DNA from 3 places in the Rhodoferax ferrireducens T118 genome. Region 2 is predicted to be linked to each of the others. Evidence: predicted binding sites of a transcription regulator. Region 2 holds the regulator's gene; each other region holds the start of a gene.
What was found. Region 2 encodes LexA, which represses DNA repair genes until DNA is damaged. Its sites were predicted from a motif close to ACTGTATNNNNATACAGT; they were not measured.

Region 1 (7,749 bases), 2.0 Mb from region 2:
CAGGCTGGCGCGGGCGTCGGTCAAGACGCCGGTGAGCTCCCGAATTGCCACCTGCGAGCCATCGACGGCAGCCTGGGTGCTGTCCATCACGCCCTTGGCGCCAAAAATGCGTTGATCGGCCTTGGCCAGCAGCGCGTTGGTCTGGTCCAGCGTGGCGATGATTTTTTTGGCGTTGTCTTCGCTGCCCATCACGCCGCTGAGTAGCCCATAGCGGCCGGTCAAGCGCTCGCTGACTGTTTTCAGGTTACTCAGGCTGGTGTTGATATTGGACTCCGGCCCGGTCATGTTCTCCAGGTTTTCCAGCAGCGTGCGGGTCGACGCCACGATGCGGGGGATTTCGGCGTTGGTGTCGCCGCGCAGCACGGTGCGCTCCGCGTTGGCCGGCAAGGGCGGGTCGCTCAGAATGCCACTGAAGGCGCGCAGGTGGGTTTCGCCCACCATGCTGCGTTCCATGGTGAAGATGCTTGATGTACGCAGCCAGGGCGCGTCCTTGAGAGGCACGTCAATCACCATGCGCGCCTTGCCGTCCAAGGCCAGCTCGATGCGCCGCACGCGGCCGATGGGAAAGCCCGAGAAGGTGAGATCCATGCCGACGAGCACACCTTCGGAGTCGTCGGCCACCAGCACCAGCTGCTGGGTTTTCTCGAACACGCCGCGCGCGTACATCACGTACAGCAAAAAACCGCAGATCAGGGCCGTGACCAGGACCAGCAGCATGATGGCCCTGAACTCGACGTGGGCGATGGTTGCCGGGGTCGGCGCGGCGGGTGGCGATGAGGGTGGCGATTGTGGTTCCATACGATGTGAGCTTAGATGTACTTGATCACCAGCGAGGCGGCCTCGATCAACAAGAGGACCAAAAACAGGCGCGCGGCACCGGGCTGCACACCGTTGGCGCTGGTGTTGTCACGCGCCGCTTCCAGACTGGCGGCCATCGGCACCACGGCCACGGCCAGACTGAAGAAAACAGTTTTGAGGGCAAAGCCCAGTGTGACGGACAGATCGAACACATGGCCGACGGTGCGCGTGTAGCCCGGCAGCCCCCAGGGCGACAAGCCATAGACGATGAGATAGGCCAGCACCAGCACAATCACGCTGTTGATCATGGCCAGCGTCAGGACCGAGAAGGCGCCCGCCAGCACACGCGGCACCACGTCAGCGCGCAGGCGGGTGAGGCTCAGGGGCGCACTTGGGTCAAAGGGGCTCGGTCGGGCGTTGGTTTGCGCGCCCGCGTTGAACGTCATCCCGGCGCGCAGCGCGACAAACAGGGCCGCCGACAGCGGAATGAGCTCCAGCACCAGCACCCGCACCACCATCTGCAGGGCGTATTGCGACAGGCCGTAGTTCAGCGCCGTGACCACCACGATGCGGATCAGCACCAGGCTGAACAGGGCGGCCATGGCCGTGAACCAGGGCAACACCTGCCAGGTGCTGGCGTAGATATGGCGCGACGTGATGGCGCGGTTGATGCGGTTGTAGGTCGAAGGCGACAGGGCCAGCACCAGCACGATGGCGCCGAGGTGAATCATCTGCCACCAACTGGCCGCCCCGCGCAGCAAGGCCCGGCCCCAGGCGGCGCTGTCAAGGTGGGCGTAAGAGCGGGTCGGCATGGCCGGATGATAACGAGCCGAACGTGGAAGCGAATCGACAAGACGCAAGCCAGGTAATTCACTATACTGTTGTTTTATACAGTTAATTGCCCTTGATTTTCAGTGATTGCTCATGCTGCCGAGTTCCTTGTCTGTTGCCTCTCTTGACTTTGGCGCCGCCGTCTGGCGTGCCGATGCGCTGGCCTGCGCTGGCGGAGCCACGGTTGCCAGCGGCCATGGCGCGCTGGACGCCGAGTTGCCCGGGGGTGGCTGGCCACTGGGGGCGATCAGCGAAATCCTGCAGCCGCCCGGTGTTTGCCAGGAGTGGCGCCTGTTGCTGCCGGCGTTGACGCGAACCTGCGGCCCGGTGGTGCTGGTGGGCCCGCCACAGGTGCCGTTTGGCCCCGGGCTGGCGGCGCAGGGCCTGGATGCCCGGCGGCTGTTGTGGGTTGGCGCCGCTGCGCCTGCGGCGCGCCTGTGGGCGACCGAGCAGGCCTTGCGCTGTGCCGAGGTGGCGGCGGTGCTGGCCTGGTTGCCGCAGGTGCGCACTGAGCAGCTGCGGCGTTTGCAACTCGCCGCCCAGACCCACAGCAAGCTCTTGTTTGTGCTGCGACCGGCGGCGGCGCAAAGTGAGTCCTCGCCCGCCGTGCTGCGCCTGCTGCTGGTTCGTGCCTCTAGCGCCGGTGTGGCGCCAGACGCCTTGCGGGTGCAGATTCTCAAGCGGCGCGGCGCGCCGCTGGCGCGCACCTTGGTGCTGAGCGCCCGCCCTGCCAGCCTGGCGGTGCTGCTGGCTTTGCGGGGTGACAACCCAGGGCCTGGTCAGCAGCTTGTGGCCAGGGAGGAGGCCGGTCATGCACTGGATTGCCTTGCGGCCGGGGCCTGAGGCCGATGTTGATCCCGATGCGATACCCGCCTTGGGTGGCTGGGCGCTGCAGTACACGCCCAAGGTCGCGCGGCTGGATGATGCGCTGCTGCTGGAGGTGTCGGCCAGTGAGCGCCTGTGGGGTGGCTGGCGCGCGCTCCTGCGCCAAATTTATACATCAAATAAGCCGGTAGCCACCGTCCAGTATGCGCGAGGCGCTACTTCTTTAATAGCGTATGCGCGGCTCCAGGACAAGACCTTGGCACGCACGAGTCCTGACGATCTGCCGCTGCACACGCTGGCGGCGGCCCGGCCCCATCTGGCCACGTTAGAGCGGCTCGGCTGCAACCATTGGGGCCAGTTGCGCGCCCTGCCCCGGGGCGGTGTGGCACGGCGCTTTGGCGCGCCCCTGCTGGCGGCGCTGGACCGGGCCTACGGCCTGCAGCCCGAGCTCTACCCGTGGCTGGCGCTGCCCGATGTGTTCGATGTCACGCTGGCGCTGGGCGCCCAGGTCGAAACCGCTCCGGCGCTGCTGTTTGGCGCACGCCGCTTGTTCCAGCAGTTGCAGTTGTGGCTGCAGCTGCGCCATCGGGGCGTGCTGGCGCTGGAGTTGTGCTGGAGCATGGACGCCCGGCGCAACACCGCGACCCAGGGTCAACTGCCGCTGCGCAGTGCCGAGCCGAGCGCGGACATGGCCCATCTGTTGCGCCTGGCGGGCGAGCAGCTGGCCCGCGTGACCTTGCCCGCGCCGGTGCACGCCCTGCGATTGCGCACGCTGGAGACGCAAAAACTGGCGGGTGAAACGGCCAGTTTGTTGCCCGATGCGCGCCGCTCCGGTGACAGTCTGCAGCAGTTGCTGGAGCGTCTGAGCGCCCGCCTGGGCGCGCAACAGGTGCTGCAGATGCAGCCCTGTGACGAGCACCGGCCGGAAAAAATGCAAGTCTGGCAAGCTGCGGTCAATGCTTCACAATTGATAGCTACTTGCGAAGGAAGGACGGGGGCTAGAGGCCTAAAAGATATATACAGCTCGGCGCTGTATCCGACCTGGCTGCTGGCCACACCGCGCCAGCTCGCGGTGCACCAGAAGCGTCCCCACGACCTGGGCCCGTTGACGCTGGTGGCCGGTCCGCAGCGGCTTGAGGCTGGCTGGTGGGTGGCAGATGACTGCGCCTTGCGCGACTATTTTCTGGCCCGCAGCGAGCAGTCTGGCTTGTTGTGGGTTTACCGCGAGCGCCTGAGCGGGCAGGGCGCAGCCGTCAATGCCGACCCGCAATGGTATTTGCATGGCTTGTTCGCTTGAAACGGTCGTGCCCGCGACTGAGCCGGCCTCCGTGCCGGCCTATTGCGAGTTGCATTGCCTGTCCAACTTCAGCTTTGGGCGCGGTGCCTCGCACCCGGAAGAGCTGGTCGCGCGTGCGGCAGCCCTGGGTTACGCGGCGCTGGCCCTGACCGACGAGTGCTCGGTGGCGGGCGTGGTGCGCGCGCATACCGAGGCGAAAAAACTGGGTTTGAAGTTGCTGCCCGGGGCCGAGTTTGCGGTGACGCAGGCTGATGGGGCCGGCGGCGGCGCGCTTGAGGCCGGTTTTCGGCTGGTGGCGCTGCCGCACGATCTGCAGGCCTGGGGCGACCTGTGCGAGTTCATCACCCAGGCGCGCCGGGCCGCGCCCAAAGGCCAGTATCGGCTGCTCTGGCAGGACGCCCCCTGGGCGCTGCTGGGCGGTTGCGAGGTCTTGCTGGGGCTGCCGTCTGCTCTTCATTTCGAAGCTGCTTGCGCAATAACGACGAGGGCTAGAGCCCTGTTTGGCTCAAATTTGTGGCTGCTGGTCGAGTTGCTGCTGGCGCCTGATGACACGCTGCAGGGGCAGCGGCTGCAACAACTGGCCCGTCTCACCGGCGTGCCGCTGGTGGCGGCCGGCAACGTGCACATGCATGTGCGCTCGCGCAAGCCGCTGCAGGATGTGCTCAGCGCCGTGCGGCTGGGCCAGCCGGTGTTTGACTGCGGCCGCGCGCTGCAGCCCAACGCCGAAGCGCACCTGCGCTCGCGCCAGCGCCTGGCCGCCATTTATTCGCCCGACGTGCTCGCCAACACGCTCACCGTGGCGGCACGCTGCACCTTCAGCCTTGATGAGTTGCGCTACCAGTACCCGCTGGAGACGGTGCTTGAGGGCTTGTCAGCGGCGCAAACCCTGCGCCGCTACGCCGCCGAGGGCGCGCTCAATCGCTACCCGCAGGGCACGCCGGCATCTGTGCAGCAGCAGCTCGACCACGAGCTGGCGCTGATCACGGAACTCCACTTTGAGATGTATTTTTTGACCGTGCACGACATCGTTCGCTTTGCGCGCAGCCGCCACATCCTGTGCCAGGGCCGCGGCTCGGCCGCCAACTCGGCGGTTTGCTACTGCCTGGGCGTGACCGAGGTGGATCCTTCGCGCATGAACATGCTGTTTGAGCGTTTCATCTCCAGGGAGCGCAACGAGCCCCCTGATATCGACGTCGATTTTGAGCACCAGCGGCGCGAAGAGGTGATCCAGTACATCTACGCCAAGTATGGACGTGAGCGCGCCGCTTTGAGCGCCGTGGTCATCAGCTACCGTCCGCGCAGTGCCTTGCGCGATGTGGGGCGCGCGCTGGCTGTTCCCGAGGCGCTGATCAGCGCGCTGGCCAAAGAGCATCCCGGCATGTACAGCCGCACGGTGCTGGTTGAGCGGCTGCAGTCAGCGCTGGCGCTGCTGGCGGCAGACGTGGCGCCACCCGCTGAATGCCTGCAGCTTTGGCTCGATCTGAGCACCCAGTTGCAGCGTTTCCCGCGCCACCTGAGCCAGCATCCGGGCGGCTTTGTGCTCACCCGCGGCAAACTCACCCGGCTGGTGCCGGTGGAGAACGCCGCCATGCCGGAGCGCAGCATCATCCAGTGGGACAAGGATGATCTGGACGCCATGGGGCTGCTCAAGGTGGACGTGCTGGCGCTGGGCATGCTCAGCGCCATCCGCCGCTGCCTGGACCTCATCAGCGTGCAGCGCGGCACGCCGTTTTCAATGCAGGACATCCCTCCGGAAGATCTGGCCACCTATGACATGATTTGCCAGGCCGACACCGTGGGCGTGTTCCAGATCGAGAGTCGCGCGCAGATGAGCATGTTGCCGCGCTTGAAACCGCGTTGCTTTTACGATCTGGTGGTGGAGGTCGCGATCGTGCGCCCGGGGCCGATTCAGGGCGGCATGGTGCACCCCTACCTGAAAGCGCGCGAGCACCCCGAGCAGGTGCCATACCCCAGCCCGGCCCTGCAAGAAGTTCTGAAACGCACGCTGGGCGTGCCTATTTTTCAGGAGCAGGTGATGCAGATCGCCATGGCGGCGGCTGACTTTTCAGCTGGTGAGTCCGACAGCCTGCGCCGCTCCATGGCGGCCTGGAAGCGCCAGGGCGGTGTCCACAAGTTTTACGACCGCCTGGTCGGCGGCATGCTGAAGAACGGCTATAGCCTTGAGTTCGCCGAGCAGATCTTCAAGCAGATCGAAGGCTTTGGCGAATACGGCTTTCCCGAGAGCCACGCCGCCAGCTTTGCCCTGCTGGTGTATGTGAGCAGCTGGCTCAAACGCCATCAGCCCGCCTGTTTTCTGGCCGCCCTGCTCAACAGCCAGCCGCTGGGCTTTTACAGCCCGTCGCAACTGGTGCAGGACGCGCAGCGCCATGGCGTCGGGGTGCGCCCGGTCGACGTGACCCGCAGTGACTGGGATTGCACGCTGGAGCCAGCGAAGTCAACCAAGCTTTTGGGCTCAGACCCCAATAGCGGTGCCGCTCAATTACCAGACGTGTGCAGATCGCCCTTCGTGCGCCTCGGTCTGCGCCAGGTCAGCGGTCTGTCTGAATCGGCCGCCCAGCGCATCGTGGCGGCGCGTGTTGAGGCCCCGTTCACCAGCACCGAAGACCTGGCCTTGCGCTGCGCGCTGGAGGCGGGCGACCTCAAGGCGCTGGCCAGTGCCGACGCGCTCGCCAGCCTGTCAGGCCACCGGCGCCAGCAGGTGTGGGATGCGGCGGCGCAGCAGAACGCGCCCGGCTTGCTGCGGGCGGTGCCGGTGGCAGAAGCGGCGTTGCAACTCCCCGCTGCCAGTGAGGGCGAAGAAGTGATCTTCGACTACGCCGCACTGGGGCTCACTTTAAGGTCGCACCCCTTGTTGCTGTTGCGCGAGCAGCTATCAAAAATGAGGCTGATGACCGCGGCGCAACTGCGCGACCTGCCCAACGGCCGGCTGGCGCGCGCCTGCGGAATCGTCACCATGCGCCAGCAACCGCAAACCGCCAAAGGTGTGATTTTCGTCACGTTGGAGGACGAGACCGGTCAGGTCAATGTGATTGTGTGGAAGTCCTTGAAAGAGCGGCAACGCCCGGCGCTGCTGCGCTCGCGCCTGCTGGCGGTCTATGGCACCTGGCAGCGCGATGTCGAGAGTGGTGGTGACGTCTGCCACCTGATCGCCGGCCACCTGCAGGACCTGACGCCGCTGCTGGGCGGCTTGACGACGCAGAGCCGGGAGTTTTGTTGAGGATTCAACAGAAAGAAAGACGCGCAAAAAAGAGCGGCCAGCGTTCCATGGAACGCTGGCCGACACCATTTTCAAATCAAAACCAGGCGCTTCAGGCCTTGGGGTCAGTCATTGCTGTCGTGATTGCTGTGGTTCTTGATGTCCACCTTGGTGGCGACGAACACGCCGTTGCTGCCTTGGGTGCCCTTGATTTCCACATAAACCCCGTTGGCCAGGCTGGCCGCATTCGTGTGTTCGAAACGGGCCGCAGAGGCATCGACCGTCAAGCCGTTGAGCTTGAAACTGGCCACAGACGCAAAGTCCGACACCTGACCGTATTGCTCATAGCTCACATCGCCAACCGTTCCGTGGCTGCTATCGTTGCTGGTGTTGTTGTCGTTGCTGTGGCTGCTATCGCTACTGGTGTTGTCATTGCCGTGGCTGCTATCGTTGCTGTTGTCGTTGCCGTGGCTACCATCAGTACTGGCGCTGCTACCGGTGCTGCCGGTGCCATTGGTCTTGAGCTCGACTTTGGTCGCCCGCAGCAGGTTGCCCGACAAGTTTCCCTTGATCTCGACATAACTGCCGACCGCCACTTGGGCCAAGGTGGCGCTACGCCCGAACGTCGCAGTGCTCAAGTCAACACTGACACCATTAACGACCACGGTGCTGCCATTGATGCTGCTGACAGCGCCATACAGCTCGTTGCTGCCGCCAATCTGGCCGGCACGGTAGCCGTCCTGTTCAATCTGTGTGGCCTGCAACACACTGCCGTCCCAGT
Region 2 (7,749 bases):
GATGGCCGTGTGATGTCGGTGCGCGATGGACTGCGCAACTCAGTCAATCTGGTGTTCATCCGGCTGATGCGTGATGTCGTGCACCACTACATGTTCCTGACCCCGGGCTCCTCGGCCAAGCTGCTGCGCGATGCCGACGATCCGCGCCGCGCCGCCTATCTGGCGCGCTTTGCCGACAGCGAGGGCCAGGTCTTCATGCGCCGTTTCCTGGTCAAGTACCAGGGCAAAACCGCACAAGAGGCGCAAGAGCTGCTGCTGGGCAACGTGCGCCCCACCGCCTCGCGGCTGGCCGCCATCTTCCGCACCCTTTTCCCAGAGGCGCCGCTGGACCAGTTCACAGCCTGGGTGAAGGACAATTTGCCCGACGGCGTCAATCCGGCCGAGCCCAAGCTGGCCAAGCTCTACGAGCAGTACGCGCCAGAGCGGATGTCGCTGGCCGATCGCGGCTACCTGGCGGGTGTGCATCCGCTGGAGTTGTGGCTGGTCGGCTATCTGCGCAACCATCCGGGCGCGAGCCAGACGCAGGTGATGCAGGCCAGTGTGGCCGAGCGCCAGACGGTCTATGCCTGGCTGTTGTCCACCCATCGCAAGCAGGCACAGGACAAGCGGATTCTGGGCCTGCTCGAAGGCGAAGGCTTTCTGGAAATCCACCGTCAGTGGGCGCAGATGGGCTATCCCTTCGAATCCCTGGTGCCCTCCTATGCAAGCGCGCTGGGGGCCTCGGCCGACCGCCCTGCCGCGCTGGCCGAACTGATGGGAATACTCGTCAATGATGGTGTGCGTAAGCCAAACACACGCATCGAGTCGCTGCACTTCGCGGCCGCCACGCCTTATGAAACCCTGCTGCAGTACAAGCCGGCCAAGGCGGAAAAGGTGCTGGCGCCCGAAGTGGCGCAAGCGGTGCGCGGCGCCATCCGGCGGGTGGTGGAGGAAGGCACCGCGCAACGTGTGAAGCATGCCTTTGTGCGGCCTGACGGCAGCTTTGTCGCAGTCGGCGGCAAGACCGGCACCGGCGATCAGCGCTTCGATACGTTTGGTGCGGGCGGGCGCCTGATCGCCTCGCGCGTGGTGAACCGCTCGGCGACCTTCGTCTTCAACATCGACGAGCGATTCTTCGGCACGCTGATCGCCTACGTGCCGGGCGCGCAGGCCGCCGCCTTCGATTTCACCAGCGGCCTGCCGGTGCAATTGCTCAAAGTGCTGGCACCCAAACTGATGCCGCTGATCATTGGCGGTGCCGGCTGCGCGCCAGGCCACGCTGGCGAAAGCGCGGACCATCTCTAGCGTCACCAAGCGATGGCGCAGGCCCGGCCGGTCAGGCTTGCATCAGTTCCAGCATCAGCGCAATCCTGGCCTTGACCGGTGACAGGCCCTTGGAATGCGCAAATTCCGAACTTTCTGTCGCCAGCACACGGCCAGTGGCGCAGCGGGTTGAGCGCACCACCCTGACCCCAAGTGCTTGCGCGCGGCGCAGTGCTGCCTCCAAATCCTGATGAATGGTGCCATTGCCGGTGCCGGCCACCACCAGGCCACGCAACGGCACCTGCGCGAGTTGCGCATCAGTCTGACCCTGCGCGCCAGCCGCAGACACCGGAGCCAGCAGTGCATCCACCAACGCACCACTGGCGCCCGCGTAGTTCATCACAATTTCCACCCGTGGCCAGTGGCTCACAGACGCTATCTCTTCGATAGCTACATGAGCCCGGTCGACGGGGGCTAGAGGCCAATTCTTTACCAAACGCACCGCACCCTCCTCGACATACGCCACAGCCCCGGCGTCACCCGAACTGAAGGCATCGAGCCGGTAGGTGTGAACCTTTTGCACATCGGCCGCCGCATGCACCGCACCCGCACACACGGCCAGCACGCCACAAGCGCCGGTGGTGGTGGCCACGACAACGGCATCCCTGATATTTTGCGGCCCATCCGGCGCCACGCTGGAGGCTGGCCGCATGGCACAGGTCAGGACCACCGGCTTGGCTGCGAGCTGTCGCGCCGGCAGCACGGCGTGTAAAAAATAAGCCGTTTCTTCCAAGGTGTCGGTGCCGTGGGTGATGACGATGCCGGTGACGTCGGCTTGCGCCAAATGGTGACTGACCCGCTGCGCCAACTGCTGCCAAACCGCGAAACTCATGTCCTTGCTGTCAATCTGGGCCACTTGCTCGGCCTCCAGCGTGCGCCCGGCCAACACCTGATCAAGCCCCGGCACCGCCGCCAGCAATTGACTCACACCGACCTGGGCCGCGGTGTAGCCGATGTTGTCGGCGGCGCTGGCTGCGCTGCCGGCAATCGTGCCACCGGTAGCCAACACAAGCACTTTTTCAATAAATTTTGCAGCCATCACTTGCCAATCTCCAAAAACTGATTAAAAATACAGTTACTGAATACAACAACAGTGTGTATAAAGTAACAGCAAGACCCACCGTACCGCAAAGGAGTCGCCATGCTTGGAAGCCCTAAACTCACTGCCCGCCAGCAACAAATTCTGGACCTGATCCAGAACGCCATTACCCTCACTGGCTCGCCACCGACCCGGGCCGAGATCGCCACCGAGCTCGGTTTCAGGTCTGCCAACGCCGCCGAGGAACACTTGCAGGCGCTGGCGCGCAAAGGCGCCATCGAACTCGTCAGCGGCACCTCGCGCGGTATTCGCCTCAAGAGCGAGGCACTGCGCTCCATCAACGAATCCCGCAGCAAACAATTTCCCCTGTCGCTGCCCGGCCTGTCACAACTGATGCTGCCCCTGATTGGCCGCGTGGCAGCGGGCTCGCCGATTCTCGCGCAAGAACATATCGACCAAACCTATTACGTCGAAAGCAGCCTGTTCCAGCGCAAACCCGACTACCTGCTCAAGGTGCGCGGCATGTCGATGCGCGACGCCGGCATCATGGACGGCGACCTGCTGGCCGTGCAATCCACGCGGGACGCCAAAAACGGCCAGATTGTGGTGGCACGCCTGGGTGATGAAGTCACCGTCAAGCGCTTTCGGCGCACCAAGGACCTGATCGAACTGTGCCCGGAAAACCCCGACTACCAGATCATCGTCGTCGAACCCGGCGAGCCCTTCGAGATTGAAGGGCTGGCAGTTGGCTTGATCCGCAACACCATGTTGATGTGAGCGGTGATCAGGTTTTGAATTGAAAGGTTTCAAATGAGCTCTGCACTCCTGGCTGTTCCCGCCATTCTGGCGCCGCTGCAATCGTTGTGGCGCTGGCTCATGCCCGCTCTACCCAACCTGCCCGGCAGCTCGCGCGGGCGCTCCACACTCTCAGGCCAACCGTCGCGTCACTACGAACTTGCCAGGCATTCAATGGCCAGCAAGCTGCATGGCACGGGGGGCAAGCGGCCCGCGCCCGGCCATGATTCAGCCCGGCGCCCGTTGCGAGTTGTGCGCGTGATGGAAGCCGGCCAGACGCCGGCCCAGGTCGGTCGCATGGTGATTTCCGGCCGCATGGCCGACGTCTGTGCCGAACTCGATCGTCTGGCAGCGTGCGAAGCGGCGCTGTACTGAAACCAGTTCACCACCATTCGTGTCTCTTTTTTGTGCGCTTGAAAAATAGCCGCGGCCAAGTCCACGGGCCGTGCCAAGGCACAATCAGGGCCTATGAATATCGTAATTCTTGATGATTACCAGGACGCGGTTCGAAAACTCGAATGCGCAGCCAAACTGGCGCCCTACCCGGCCAAGGTTTACACCAACACAGTCAAGGGGCTTGGGCAGTTGTCGGTGCGTCTCAAGGATGCCAGTGTGATCGTGCTCATCCGTGAACGCACGCAGCTGCCGCGCGCCTTGATCGAGAAACTGCCCAAGCTCAAATTGATTGTGCAAACCGGGCGGGTTGGCTCGCACATCGACCTGGACGCCTGCACCGAGCTCGGGATTGCGGTGGCCGAGGGTTCCGGGTCGCCGGTGGCGCCGGCCGAACTCACCTGGGCCTTGATCCTGGCGGCCATGCGCCGCCTGCCCCAGTACATTGGCAATCTCAAGCATGGTGCGTGGCAGCAATCGGGTTTGAAAACGGGCTCGATGCCACCCAACTTCGGCTTGGGGATGGTTCTGAAAGGCAAGACGCTGGGTATCTGGGGTTACGGCAAAGTCGGCCGGCTGCTGGCGGGCTACGGCCAGGCCTTTGGCATGAAGGTGCTGGTCTGGGGGCGGGCACCGGCGCGTGAACGCGCTATTCTGGACGGGTTTGAAGCGGCCCTGAGCCGGGATGATTTTTTTGCCCAATCCGATGTCCTGTCGCTGCACCTGCGCCTGGTGGATGAAACGCGCGGCATTGTCACACTCGATGATCTGACGCGCATGAAGCCAACCGCCCTGCTGGTCAACACAGCCCGCGCCGAGTTGATCGAGCCCGATGCCTTGATCAGTGCCCTCAACCGGGGGCGGCCCGGCATGGCGGCGGTCGATGTTTTCGAGACCGAGCCGATTTTGCAGGGGCACGCCCTGTTGCGGCTGGAGAACTGCATTTGTACACCGCACATCGGCTATGTCGAGCAGGACAGTTATGAGCTGTACTTTGGCGCAGCGTTTGACAACGTGATCAACTTCATCAAAGGCACGCCGACCAACATCGTCAATCCGGGCGCCTTGCAAGTTGAGCGGCGGCGCTAGTTTTACCGGGATACAGCAGGCATTTGGCGCACATTTTCGCCTTCGGTGCTGATGCCCCATCGCTTGGGCACCTGGCCCGGCCTGGCGTCAAAAAGAGCTTGATTCAATCCGGTTCGCGGCCAGCAGTTGCACCACGGCCTCGGTCAGTCGCGCGCCGGCACCTCGGTGGGTGCGGGCAAAGGCATCGGCGGCGTGCTGTGCTGCGCGTAGCGCGCTGGCCTGGCAGGCCAGCTTGGCGGCCGCTTGCAGCCCTTCCATCATGGTCGCCACACGCTGCGCCGCGCCCGCTGTCTGCGCCTGCTCGGCGGCTTCAGCAAAGTTGAAGGTGTGTGGACCCATCACCACCGGGCAGCCACAGGCAGCGGCTTCGATCAGGTTTTGCCCCCCCAGCGGCTCGAAGCTGCCGCCCAACAAGGCGACATCGGCCAAGCCGTAGTACAGCGCCATTTCGCCCAGGGAGTCGCCGAGCCAGACCGTGGGACGCACTGACTCAGCGCCATCCAGCGCACCCGGCGCAGGTGGTCCGTCGTGCCAGGCACTGCGCCGCGAGACCGCAAAGCCATGGCGCTCGATCAGCGCGGCCACCGTGTCAAAGCGCTGCGGATGGCGTGGCACGATCAGCCACTGAACTTCACCTACTATAGAAATAGTAGCATCAGTCTCAGTAGCAACGGAGGCTGGAGGCCTGAATGACGCCAAAGCCTGAAGCAAAGCCGCTTCTTCCCCCTCGCGCGAGCTGGCCAACATCACAAGCGGCCGCCCGCTCTGGTGACGCCATCTCTGGCCAATGGTCAACTGGTCGGCGTTGGGCGTGGCGTCGAACTTGAGGTTGCCGAAAACACCTTGCACAGGGGCCCCCAGGGCCCGCAGGCGTAACGCATCAGCCTGCGTTTGCGCCCACACCGCCGTCAGGGCGCGGTAGGCCGGCCGTGCCAACCAGGCCAGCTTGCGCGTCTTGCGTTGCGACTGCTCACTCAGTCGCGCATTGGCCAGCACCAGCGGCACGCCGCGTTGCGCACACCCGGCCACCAGATTGGGCCAGATTTCGGTTTCCATCAGGATGCCCATACGCGGCTGGAAGTGCGCCAGAAAACGCTGCACCGCGCCCGCAGAGTCCCAAGGCTGCCAGGTCTGCAGGTCGCCCGGCCGCAGCAACTGGACGCCCTCAAAACGACCAGTGGCGGTGCCGTGCGTGAGCAACAAACGCATGCCGGGCAGACGCTCTCGCAAGCCTGCCACCAGCACAGCGGCGGCGCGTGTTTCACCCAGCGACACCGCGTGGACCCAAATGGTGTTGCCATCTGCCGGCGGCGCAGCAGACGCGTAATACCCAAAGTGCTCTTCCATGGCCAGCAGGTAACCCGGCTCCTGCACGCCGCGCCGACGCAGTTTCAAACGCAAAAATGGCTGCGCCAGCCACATGACCACGCTGTACAGCAAGCGCGTCACAGCGCCATCACTCCGGTGGGGGCCGACTTGGCCACCGATCCTCGGCTGGTCGCGCCCGCTGACGCAGCAACCGCCAGCCAGGCCTGCCAGACCGCGTCCACCGTGGGACTTGGCTGGGCAAACACGCTGCACTGGTGCGTCCGGTTGAGCGGCCCGGTGCGCCAGGCGGTGTCGAAGTTGTAGAGCTGCACATGGGGCAAGTCCAGCGCCACGGCGATATGACTCAAACCGCTGTCCACCCCCACGACACCGGCACAAGTGGCCAGCGCGTCGGTCAGGGCGTCCAGGGCGAGCCGGGGCCAGACAACGGCGCAGGCCAGGCCCTGGGCGATTTGCTGCGCCGTCTTCTGCTCTGTATCACTGCCGTGCGGCAAGGCCACGGCGTAGCCACTGGCATTGAGACGCTGCCCCAGACTGCGCCAGTGCTCGAGCGGCCACTGCTTGTCGGCGCGCGAGGTGCCATGCACCAGCGCCACCCAGCCGTTCGGACAAGCCGCCTCAAATGCTATGTTTACAGTAGCTGTTTGTCCAGTGTTGACGGAGGCTAGAAGCCCAAAAGACATGGAAGCGGGCACCGCATAGCCCAAGGCCTGGGCGCACACGGCACGGGAGCGGGCCACCGCATGGCAATGCGGCTCCAGCGTCACCGCCACATGGGCCACCCAACGCGCGGGCGCCTCGAAACTGGAGCCTTCGGTCTGGTGGGCCAAGCCATAACGATTGCCCTGAGGCGCCAGCCGCGCCAGCCATGAAATGAACGCCGACTTGGTCAAGCCCTGCAGGTCGATCACCGCGTCATAACGCTCGCGCTGCAACTCGACTTTGAACGTGCGCCAGGCCTGGCGGGTCTGCTTGGAAAAGGGTGAGTGGCGCCAGCGCCTGAGCTCGCAGGCAATGACCCGGTTCACCCCTTCACAGCGCTGCACCAAGGGCGCAAAGCTGCGCTCCACCACCCAGTCAATCTGCGCCTGCGGCCAGGCGCGCCGGATGTCCTGCACGGCTGGCATGGCGTGCACCACATCGCCAAGCGAAGACAGCTTGACGATCAGGATCTTCAATGCGCTGCCTGGTCCAGCACCGCGCCGGGTTTGACCTCGCGCAGCAGTTCCAGCATGGTGGCTTCAATGCGGTGCAGCGCCTCGGGCGTTTGGCCCTCAAAACGCAGCACCAGCACCGGCGTGGTGTTGGAAGCGCGGATCAGGCCAAAGCCATCGGGCCAGTCCACGCGCAGACCATCGATGGTGGAGACCTTCGCACCGGCCCTGATCGCGTCCGTCAAAGGGCCGCTGCCCGCACCGGCGCTCATGGCCGCGCTTGCTGCGGCCAGCAGTTGCGCGACCAGCGTGTGCTGTTCGCCCTCGGCACACTTGACGTTCAACTCCGGGGTGGAAAAGCTGGTCGGCAAGGCGTCAAGAACGGCATTGGCGTCGGGCGAGCGGCTCAAGATTTCGAGCAGGCGGCAGGCGGCATAGGTGCCGTCGTCAAAGCCGTACCAGCGCTCCTTGAAGAAAATGTGGCCGCTCATCTCGCCTCCGAGCGGTGAGTTGATTTCTTTCATCTTGGCCTTGATCAGCGAGTGCCCGGTCTTGTACATCAGCGGCACGCCGCCCGCCGCCTCGATCGCCGGCGCCAGCCGCTGCGTGCACTTGACGTCAAACAAAATCGTGCCACCCGGTACGCGT
Region 3 (7,749 bases), 2.2 Mb from region 2:
TGATCGACAGCCGCTATGACGGTGATTTGTTTGAAGCCGTCAAGGCCGCGTTGGAGCAGTTGCGCGGCGCCTACGCCATTGCCGTCTTCTGCAAGGATGAGCCACAGCGCCTGGTTGGCGCCCGCGCGGGCTCGCCGCTAATTCTGGGCGTTGGCCGAGACAGCCAGGAGCATTTCTTGGCCAGCGACGCGATGGCACTGGCTGGCGTCACTGACCAGATCGTGTACCTGGAAGAAGGCGACATCGTCGATATCCAGCTTGGCAAGTACTGGCTATTTGACCGACTCGGCAAACCGGTCGCGGCGGCGCAACGCCCGATCAAGACCGTACACGCGCACAGCGGCGCGGCCGAGTTGGGACCGTATCGCCACTTCATGCAAAAAGAGATTTTTGAACAGCCGCGTGCCATTGCCGACACCTTGCAAGGCGTTGACGGCATCGTGCCCGAACTGTTCGACCAACAGATGAACCATGCGCCGGGCAGCAACGCGGCGCATGTTTTCAAAGAGATTGACTCGGTGTTGATTCTGGCCTGCGGCACCAGCTACTACAGTGGCTGCACCGCAAAATACTGGCTGGAAAGCATCGCCAAAATCCCCACCCAGGTGGAAGTGGCGAGCGAATACCGCTACCGCGAGTCGGTGCCCAACCCGCGCACCCTGGTCGTCACCATCACCCAGTCCGGAGAAACAGCCGACACCCTGGCCGCTTTGCGCCACGCCCAAGGTCTGGGCATGACGCACACGCTGACCATCTGCAACGTCGCCACCAGCGCCATGGTGCGCGAATGCGAGCTCACCTACATCACCCGCGCCGGGATCGAAATTGGCGTGGCGTCGACCAAGGCCTTCACCGCGCAACTGGCCGGCCTGTTCTTGCTGACGCTTGCGCTGGCGCAAGCCAAAGGACGCTTGAGCGAAGCCGAAGAAACGCGCCACCTTATAGCCATGCGCCATTTGCCCGCCGCCTTGCAAGCCGTGCTGGCACTGGAACCCCAGGTGATTGCCTGGTCCGAAGACTTTGCAAAAAAAGAAAACGCACTCTTTTTGGGCCGCGGCCTGCACTACCCCATTGCACTGGAAGGCGCACTCAAACTCAAGGAAATCAGCTATATCCATGCCGAGGCCTATCCGGCGGGCGAGCTCAAGCACGGCCCGCTTGCCTTGGTGACCAGCGCCATGCCGGTGGTCACGGTGGCACCCAACGATGCACTGCTGGAAAAGCTCAAGAGCAATATGCACGAGGTGCGCGCGCGCGGTGGCGTGCTCTATGTACTGGCCGACGCCGATAGCCACATTGAGTCGGGTGAAGGCATTCACGTCATTCGCATGCCCGAGCATTACGGCGAACTCTCGCCACTGCTGCATGTGGTGCCCTTGCAGCTGCTGGCCTACCACACGGCGTGCGCCAGAGGCACCGATGTGGACAAGCCGCGCAATCTGGCCAAGAGTGTGACGGTGGAGTAGTTTTTTGCAAGTGAGTTTGACTATTGCTTTTATTATTAAAGTCTGTAAATTGGCATTAAAGTCTGTAAAAAGTTGATTGTGAAAATAAAAGGTGCCAGCGACTGAGGTGCATTTGTCCATGTGACCTATATACATCTCTCCGTCGCCAGCTCCCGAATCAGCCAAAAACCAGCGGAAATTGTCTGACGCGAGCAACTAAAGTCTTTGACAGGTCTTGGCCATCTGCTGACGTCCACGAAAGTCAGCTTCTGGAATCTCAAATAGCAAAGTTGGATTTGCTTCGAAGCAGCCGACCGCCGGCGGCTCCTGTGTGCCCATTGCGGTCAAACGCCTCGCAATCTTGGTGTGTCGTTTGCGGTCGTTCAACCCAGTGAACCAATGAGCGGTGGTTCTGTGTCGAAAGGTGTCGCGCCGCCCAGCATACCAAACAGGACTGACGGCGAAAGTTTGTTGGTGGAACGATCCATCTTTGCGCACTCGCCCCCCCTTCCCCTTGTTTCCTTCGTGCCAGTCCTACTGATGTGAAAGCACATGCTAATTTCTCGATGATGCAACCCTATGGCATTTGCTATTACTTGACGTATACTGGACAAAAATACAGCTCCATCAATTACACATTGCAGGACTGGCCAATATGGGTAAAGAAACAACCATCGAGTGGACACATCACACGTTTAACCCCTGGTGGGGTTGCGTGAAGGTGTCGGCTGCGTGCGACCATTGTTATGCGGAAACTTGGGCCAAACGCCTAGGTGACAAAGTCTGGGGTGCAAAGTCTGATCGTAAATTTTTTACCGATGCTCACTGGAAAGAGCCACTGAAGTGGGATCGCGATGCTGAAGCAGCAGGCGTTCGACGCAGGGTGTTCTGTGCGTCCATGGCCGACGTATTTGAAAATCGCCCAGATCTTGTCCAACCTCGGCTTCGCCTGCTTCAGCTGATTGACGCAACACCACATCTTGATTGGCTTCTGCTCACCAAACGCATACACTTGGTGCGTAAACAGCTGCCAGTTGGTTATGAATTTCCGGCCAACGTGTGGCTTGGTGCTACCGTCGAAAACCAAGATTCTGCAGACAAGAGGATCAAACACCTTCTTGACTTCACTACACCAACCGTTCGATTTTTGTCTTGTGAGCCCTTGCTGGGACCCATTGATCTGAAGAAGTGGCTTAAATTCAGTAACAAAGGAACCAGGGTCGATTGGGTAATCGCTGGCGGCGAATCGGGACCCGGTTCACGGCCTATGGAGCCACATTGGCCAGACGGTCTCAGAGAGCAATGCACTTCTGCCGGCGTTGCCTTCCACTTTAAGCAGTGGGGGCATTGGGCTCCAATAGAGTTGGCCGTTGATGCAATGACTCGTCGAACGCCAATTCATGTCGTGATGCGAGACGGAGCTGAAATCAAACTCGTCGGCATTGGAAAGGGAAAAGCGGGCAGAACCTTGGGCGGGCAACACTGGGACCAGTTTCCCAATTCCGTCGTTAGCTCATAGAAACTTCTCCAACTCCTCGAAAGGTCTGGGCTTGGCAAAGAAACACTACGACTGGGCAGAGGGGCCCGCAGAGATCGATGCGCACAGCCTAACCAAGCATGAGGTACTTGTTGGCTATTTACTGCGCTATTTACAACAACGAACCTTAAATGCCAGAGGTCGTGAGCGCCTTCGCATTACTCTGGTTGATGGCTTTTGCGGTGGTGGCCTGTACACAATACGTGGACAGTCGAAATTAATTCTTGGCTCCCCTCTTCGAATGCTGGCTGCAGTGGATGAGGCACGGATACTCGTCAACAAGGATCGAACCAAGCCACTTGAACTTGACGTTCAATACGTGTTCATTGACAAAGATGCAAGCGCAGTCTCGTTTCTAAGCAAGGTTCTACAGGAGCGTGGCTACGGAGCGGCCATTGGCAAAAGCATCCACCTGATCCACGAAGAATTCGCCAAAGTCAATGATGCCGTGATTCAACTGATCAAGCGTCATACACCAAGAGCAGGCACTGCACTCTTCTTTCTGGACCAGTATGGCTACATCGACGTTCCAGCAAACTTGATTCAACGTATCTTTTCTGAACTCCCAGGGAGCGAGGTGGTATTGACATTCCACGTATCGTCTTTCGCTACCTATACCAACGATCAATTCACTAATCACGTTTCAGGAAAATTGGCAATTGACATTGGGAGCGCGCTCGGTGGCAGGTCAATTGAGAAGCTCAAAGAAGATGACGCTGACTGGCGCAGGTTTATCCAAGCCGCTCTATACCAGGCACTGGTACGAAATTGCGGAGCCCAGTTCTTCACACCTTTTTTCATTAGGGGCGAAGGTAGCGGACATGGTGAGTACTGGTTGGTTCATCTATCTCAACATCCGCGCGCCCAAGATGTAATGAAGCAGGTGCATTGGAAGCACCAGAACCATTTCGTGCATTACGGTGGTGCCGGTTTAGACATGCTCGCGACTCACACAATGGGGTTCAGACAGGAATTCAATGGCGGATTCCAATTTGATGATGTAGCACGTTCAGAGTCGACGAAAGCATTGGTTCAACAGTTGGCAACCAATGTCTATGTTCGAAATGTGCCAGTTCAACTCGGTGAATTATTCTCGTCCACGTGCAACACCTCCCCTGCGACATCAAGTATGTATAAAACTGCGCTTGAACAGTTGGCGGGCCAAAGTGACATCCTTGTCACTTCAAAGAATGGGAAGCGAATGACGCGCGCCAGGTACATGAGTGATACAGATGTGATTGAACGCAGTCGTCAATCTAGCCTCTTCAGCACTTCAATGGGCTAGGTCAAATGAACTTCCAACTCGCGCAAGACAAAGACCCTTATCCGAACCTGCCAATTGAGCTTGGACGACAAGGAGAGGGTGTGGGCCGCTGGGTGCCAGAGATGAAACACACCTACCTGGCGAAGTATGTTGAGGCGACACGACGGGCACGTGAAAAATATCGCCATCGAATTTTCGTAGATCTTTTTTGTGGGCCAGGTCGAATTCAGGTGAAAGATGAGCAAATCACTCGTCATGGAGGCGCGCAGATTGCATGGCAACATTCCAAGCTAGATCAGGTGCAGTTCACATCCTGTCTTGTCGGCGACCTTGATGAAGAAAGGGCCTCCGCCTGTGGGCAGCGTCTCACTGCTTTGGGAGCGCCCGTCAAGTTTTTTCCCGGACCAGCCGCATCAACCGTGGACCAAGTTCTGAAAGAAATTCCGCAGAACGCTTTGTGTTTGGTTTACTTGGACCCCTACAACCTTCAGTACCTGTCCTTCAGCATTATTGAGAAGTTATCGCGACTAAAGCGAGTGGACTTTGCGATTCACTTTAGTACCATGGACTTGCGGCGCAACGTACTGATGGAGTACAACCCTGAACGTGCTCGATTTGACTTAGCGGCCCCCGGATGGAGAGATCATATCGATCCAAAAGCATTTGTGAGAGGCGATGCAGACGAAGCTTTTTTTGAGTATTGGTGCGGCCTCGTGACCGCACTCGGATTCACTATCAGTCAACGCATTCCTCTAATCCGTGATGACGGGAATCGTCCCTTGTATCACCTGGTATTCTTCAGTCGACATCCACTACCGAATAAGATTTGGGGTGAAGTTGCACAGGGAGTCAATCGGGAATTCAACTTCTAAGCTTTTTGGGGTCTTCAGCGTGCGATTGCTTCACGCGGCTCCTCAGGCAAACATTGAAGTCTGTCGAAGGGCATTAATTTTTTCCGAGAGGTCGATTTTTTCTTCGGCTTTGCGCTTTGCGTGATCAGACATGCATGCAACCAAGTGGATCAACTGCTCGACATCGCCAACAGTCTTGAAGTCTTTTTCTTTGTTCACAAATACGACTGACTTCTTCTTTCTGTTGAGTAATTCGATGACGTTGCTCAACGTCCCCGTGCTTTTTGCGTCCCACACCATCAGTCCATAGTCCGCTACCTTGGCCATTTCAATGTCTTTCGCGGTGAAAAAGGCGCGGGTGCCGGGGGTAAACGGAGGCTCGACGTTGGTCTGTGGCCAGTCGCCGACGTTATTGCGTGCGCTCGCGCCGCTACAGTACACAGTGACTTGACCAGCACCTTTTGAAAACAGATGGTTCTGGATCGACGTGTCGGCGCCATCGGCATCGCCGACCACGATATCAAGCTTCTGATCGACAACCTTGTCGATCCGATCCTTGACTTTGCGGTCAAGGTTTTTAATGTTGATTGATCCTGCAATAAATACGGTCGTCATGTTTATTAGCCTCTGTGCGTTAGTGTAGCCACATAGATTTTTTTGATCTTTGGGTGTCTGCTTAACACTGTGCAAGCCGCTTCCATGGATGCACCGGTGTGGTATAGGTCGTCGATTACTAGAGCATTCCACGGCCCTTCAGTAGTGAACCCATCAGTTGTTGTCAAAGTAAACCCAGACTTAGTCAAAGCCTCATTTTTTTCATCCTTCGTTGTGAGATTTTTCAGTGAACTTCCGCCGGCCTGTTTGGCAAGCAAATTTTCGAATACGGGTAGCCCTGATAGTTTGCCTAATTCTTTGGTGACTTCCAGTACGGGTTGTCTCGTACGGTGAGTCGAAGCGGCCATTGGAATCAGAAGACCAACCGCCGAAAGCTTGGGGAAAACGTTATCAAAAATGGCTTTGGCTAGGGGAGCGACCTGCGACCAATCCTGCTTGTACTTCAGCTGATAGGTGGCCTCTCCTACCTCCGTTCTGACGTTATCAAACTTGTCTCGCCCGTATTCATTGACACCCATATAAGTGCTTGAAATCATGTGTTTGTCTAAGGCGTAACCAGAACTCCAATTGCCGGTTAAATTTCTGAGATTGACTTTCATACAACTGGCCTCCCTTTATTGTTCGAGTAGTAAACAAAAGCAATGAAACTGGTTCGCGTACGCTACGGTTCAAACCGCCTCCGCATTGGCAGCGCCCGACAATAAGTGCGTCGGCAACGTGTAGATCTCGCCGTTTTTAACTTTATTTAAGAGAGCTACTGCGGCATCCGAATACTTTCGCACCCCGCTCCCTTCGGCTTCACCGCTCTTTATGCGGACATGGAAAACGTTGTCGCTCGCCTTCATGTCGAAGCCAGTTTCCTTTTCGACCCGGTTAATCAGCTGATTGCTGCCAGTCCAGTGCTTGAGACCGACCTTTTTTGCCAACATTGAAGAGGTATATGGGTGGTTTGCATTCACTGCGGCTGGGTCATTCAAGTTCGTAACGCCAAACAGGTTCGCAAAGCTGTCTCCGTCAGAAATGGCCTGCTCCAACGCCTCGTAGTTGATCTGCACATTCTTGGTCGGAATGTCAGTTCGAATCAGGTTCACCATTCGAGCCATTAATGACCTTAGCGCCTTCAGGTCTACCTTTTCCATTGCGCCGCCGGAGCCAAACGCCTTATAGACCCACTCATACGAGTTTGCTGTGATGCTTTTGATACGCACGTTGACATCGTGGCCGACTTCCAGCACATGCTCTCGCGGCGGGTAACTTTGGTCGTTCTGCATTTCGTCCCACTGCAGGATGTAAATGTTGGGAATCAGCAATGTGCTCGGCTTGAACATCCGGCTCATGTCGTGCAGCACGTTCCGAATATTGGCGTCGCTGGCGCTATAGCCGACGAATAATAGTGGGTGCTCAGCAAAATAGGTAAGCAGCTTGGCACTGAGATACTTCTTATCCTCCTCGAAGACGCAGTAGTCATCTTGAGTCAGCACAAGCGATCCGGGGTCGGAAATCGAGCCGTGAATCTTGAATATCTCACCAATCACTAGCGGCGATGTCCGAAACACATTCTGGCCGACCACGACCTCGTATTTCGGGAATATCTGTTCAAGCAGTGTGTCGTAGTTGGTAGTGATGATGGCGTGAGGTCCCATTGCCTTGAGTGCGCTGAGTTCCGCGTTCAATGCGTCTGTGTCAGAGATTGCAAGACTACCGAGCTTATCGGCGGCGGCGTGTTTAATGTAAGCGTCACGAGGGACACCTGCCGCGAACAAATGTGGCGGGAAGTTCTTCTTTCCGGCTGGAGACCAAGCCCACTCGAAGTACTGCTCGGCAAACACCGAACCCACCTTACAAAGATCGCCATCGTACTTCTGCTTGTAGTAGGCAAAGTCCTTGTCAATGAACGGGCAGTTCGCTGCGAGTTCAGTGAGCAGTATTTCCCAGGATGGGCCATTCGCGTACCGACGCGAGAATCCGGAGCCAACGAACAAGATTGGTTGACACTGCGCGGTCTTTAGAATATTGGCGATGTCGACCGTCATCTCT

Region 1: a site for LexA is predicted at 1,676-1,693, ahead of imuA (translesion DNA synthesis-associated protein ImuA). Genes of this name have one in related genera too.
Region 3: a site for LexA is predicted at 2,051-2,068, ahead of RFER_RS23340 (DUF5131 family protein). Genes of this name have one in related genera too.

What each region holds. Positions count from the first base shown of each region.
Region 1 covers NC_007908.1:1,310,392-1,318,140, forward strand. Annotated here, with positions in the region: gene RFER_RS06145 (MlaD family protein) at 1-798, opposite strand, end outside; gene RFER_RS06150 (MlaE family ABC transporter permease) at 810-1,610, opposite strand; gene imuA (translesion DNA synthesis-associated protein ImuA) at 1,723-2,472, shown strand; gene RFER_RS06160 (hypothetical protein) at 2,441-3,751, shown strand; gene RFER_RS06165 (error-prone DNA polymerase) at 3,735-6,989, shown strand; gene RFER_RS06170 (DUF5666 domain-containing protein) at 7,094-7,749, opposite strand, start outside.
Region 2 covers NC_007908.1:3,299,035-3,306,783, forward strand. Annotated here, with positions in the region: gene RFER_RS15130 (transglycosylase domain-containing protein) at 1-1,284, shown strand, start outside; gene RFER_RS15135 (asparaginase) at 1,316-2,341, opposite strand; gene lexA (transcriptional repressor LexA) at 2,444-3,118, shown strand; gene RFER_RS15145 (hypothetical protein) at 3,152-3,511, shown strand; gene RFER_RS15150 (D-2-hydroxyacid dehydrogenase family protein) at 3,605-4,618, shown strand; gene RFER_RS15155 (3-deoxy-D-manno-octulosonic acid transferase) at 4,706-6,067, opposite strand; gene waaC (lipopolysaccharide heptosyltransferase I) at 6,064-7,125, opposite strand; gene RFER_RS15165 (phosphomannomutase/phosphoglucomutase) at 7,122-7,749, opposite strand, start outside.
Region 3 covers NC_007908.1:1,141,599-1,149,347, reverse strand. Annotated here, with positions in the region: gene glmS (glutamine--fructose-6-phosphate transaminase (isomerizing)) at 1-1,466, shown strand, start outside; gene RFER_RS23340 (DUF5131 family protein) at 2,101-2,964, shown strand; gene RFER_RS05370 (three-Cys-motif partner protein TcmP) at 2,996-4,267, shown strand; gene RFER_RS05365 (three-Cys-motif partner protein TcmP) at 4,273-5,118, shown strand; gene RFER_RS05360 (hypothetical protein) at 5,161-5,712, opposite strand; gene RFER_RS05355 (ComF family protein) at 5,718-6,311, opposite strand; gene RFER_RS05350 (SIR2 family protein) at 6,381-7,749, opposite strand, start outside.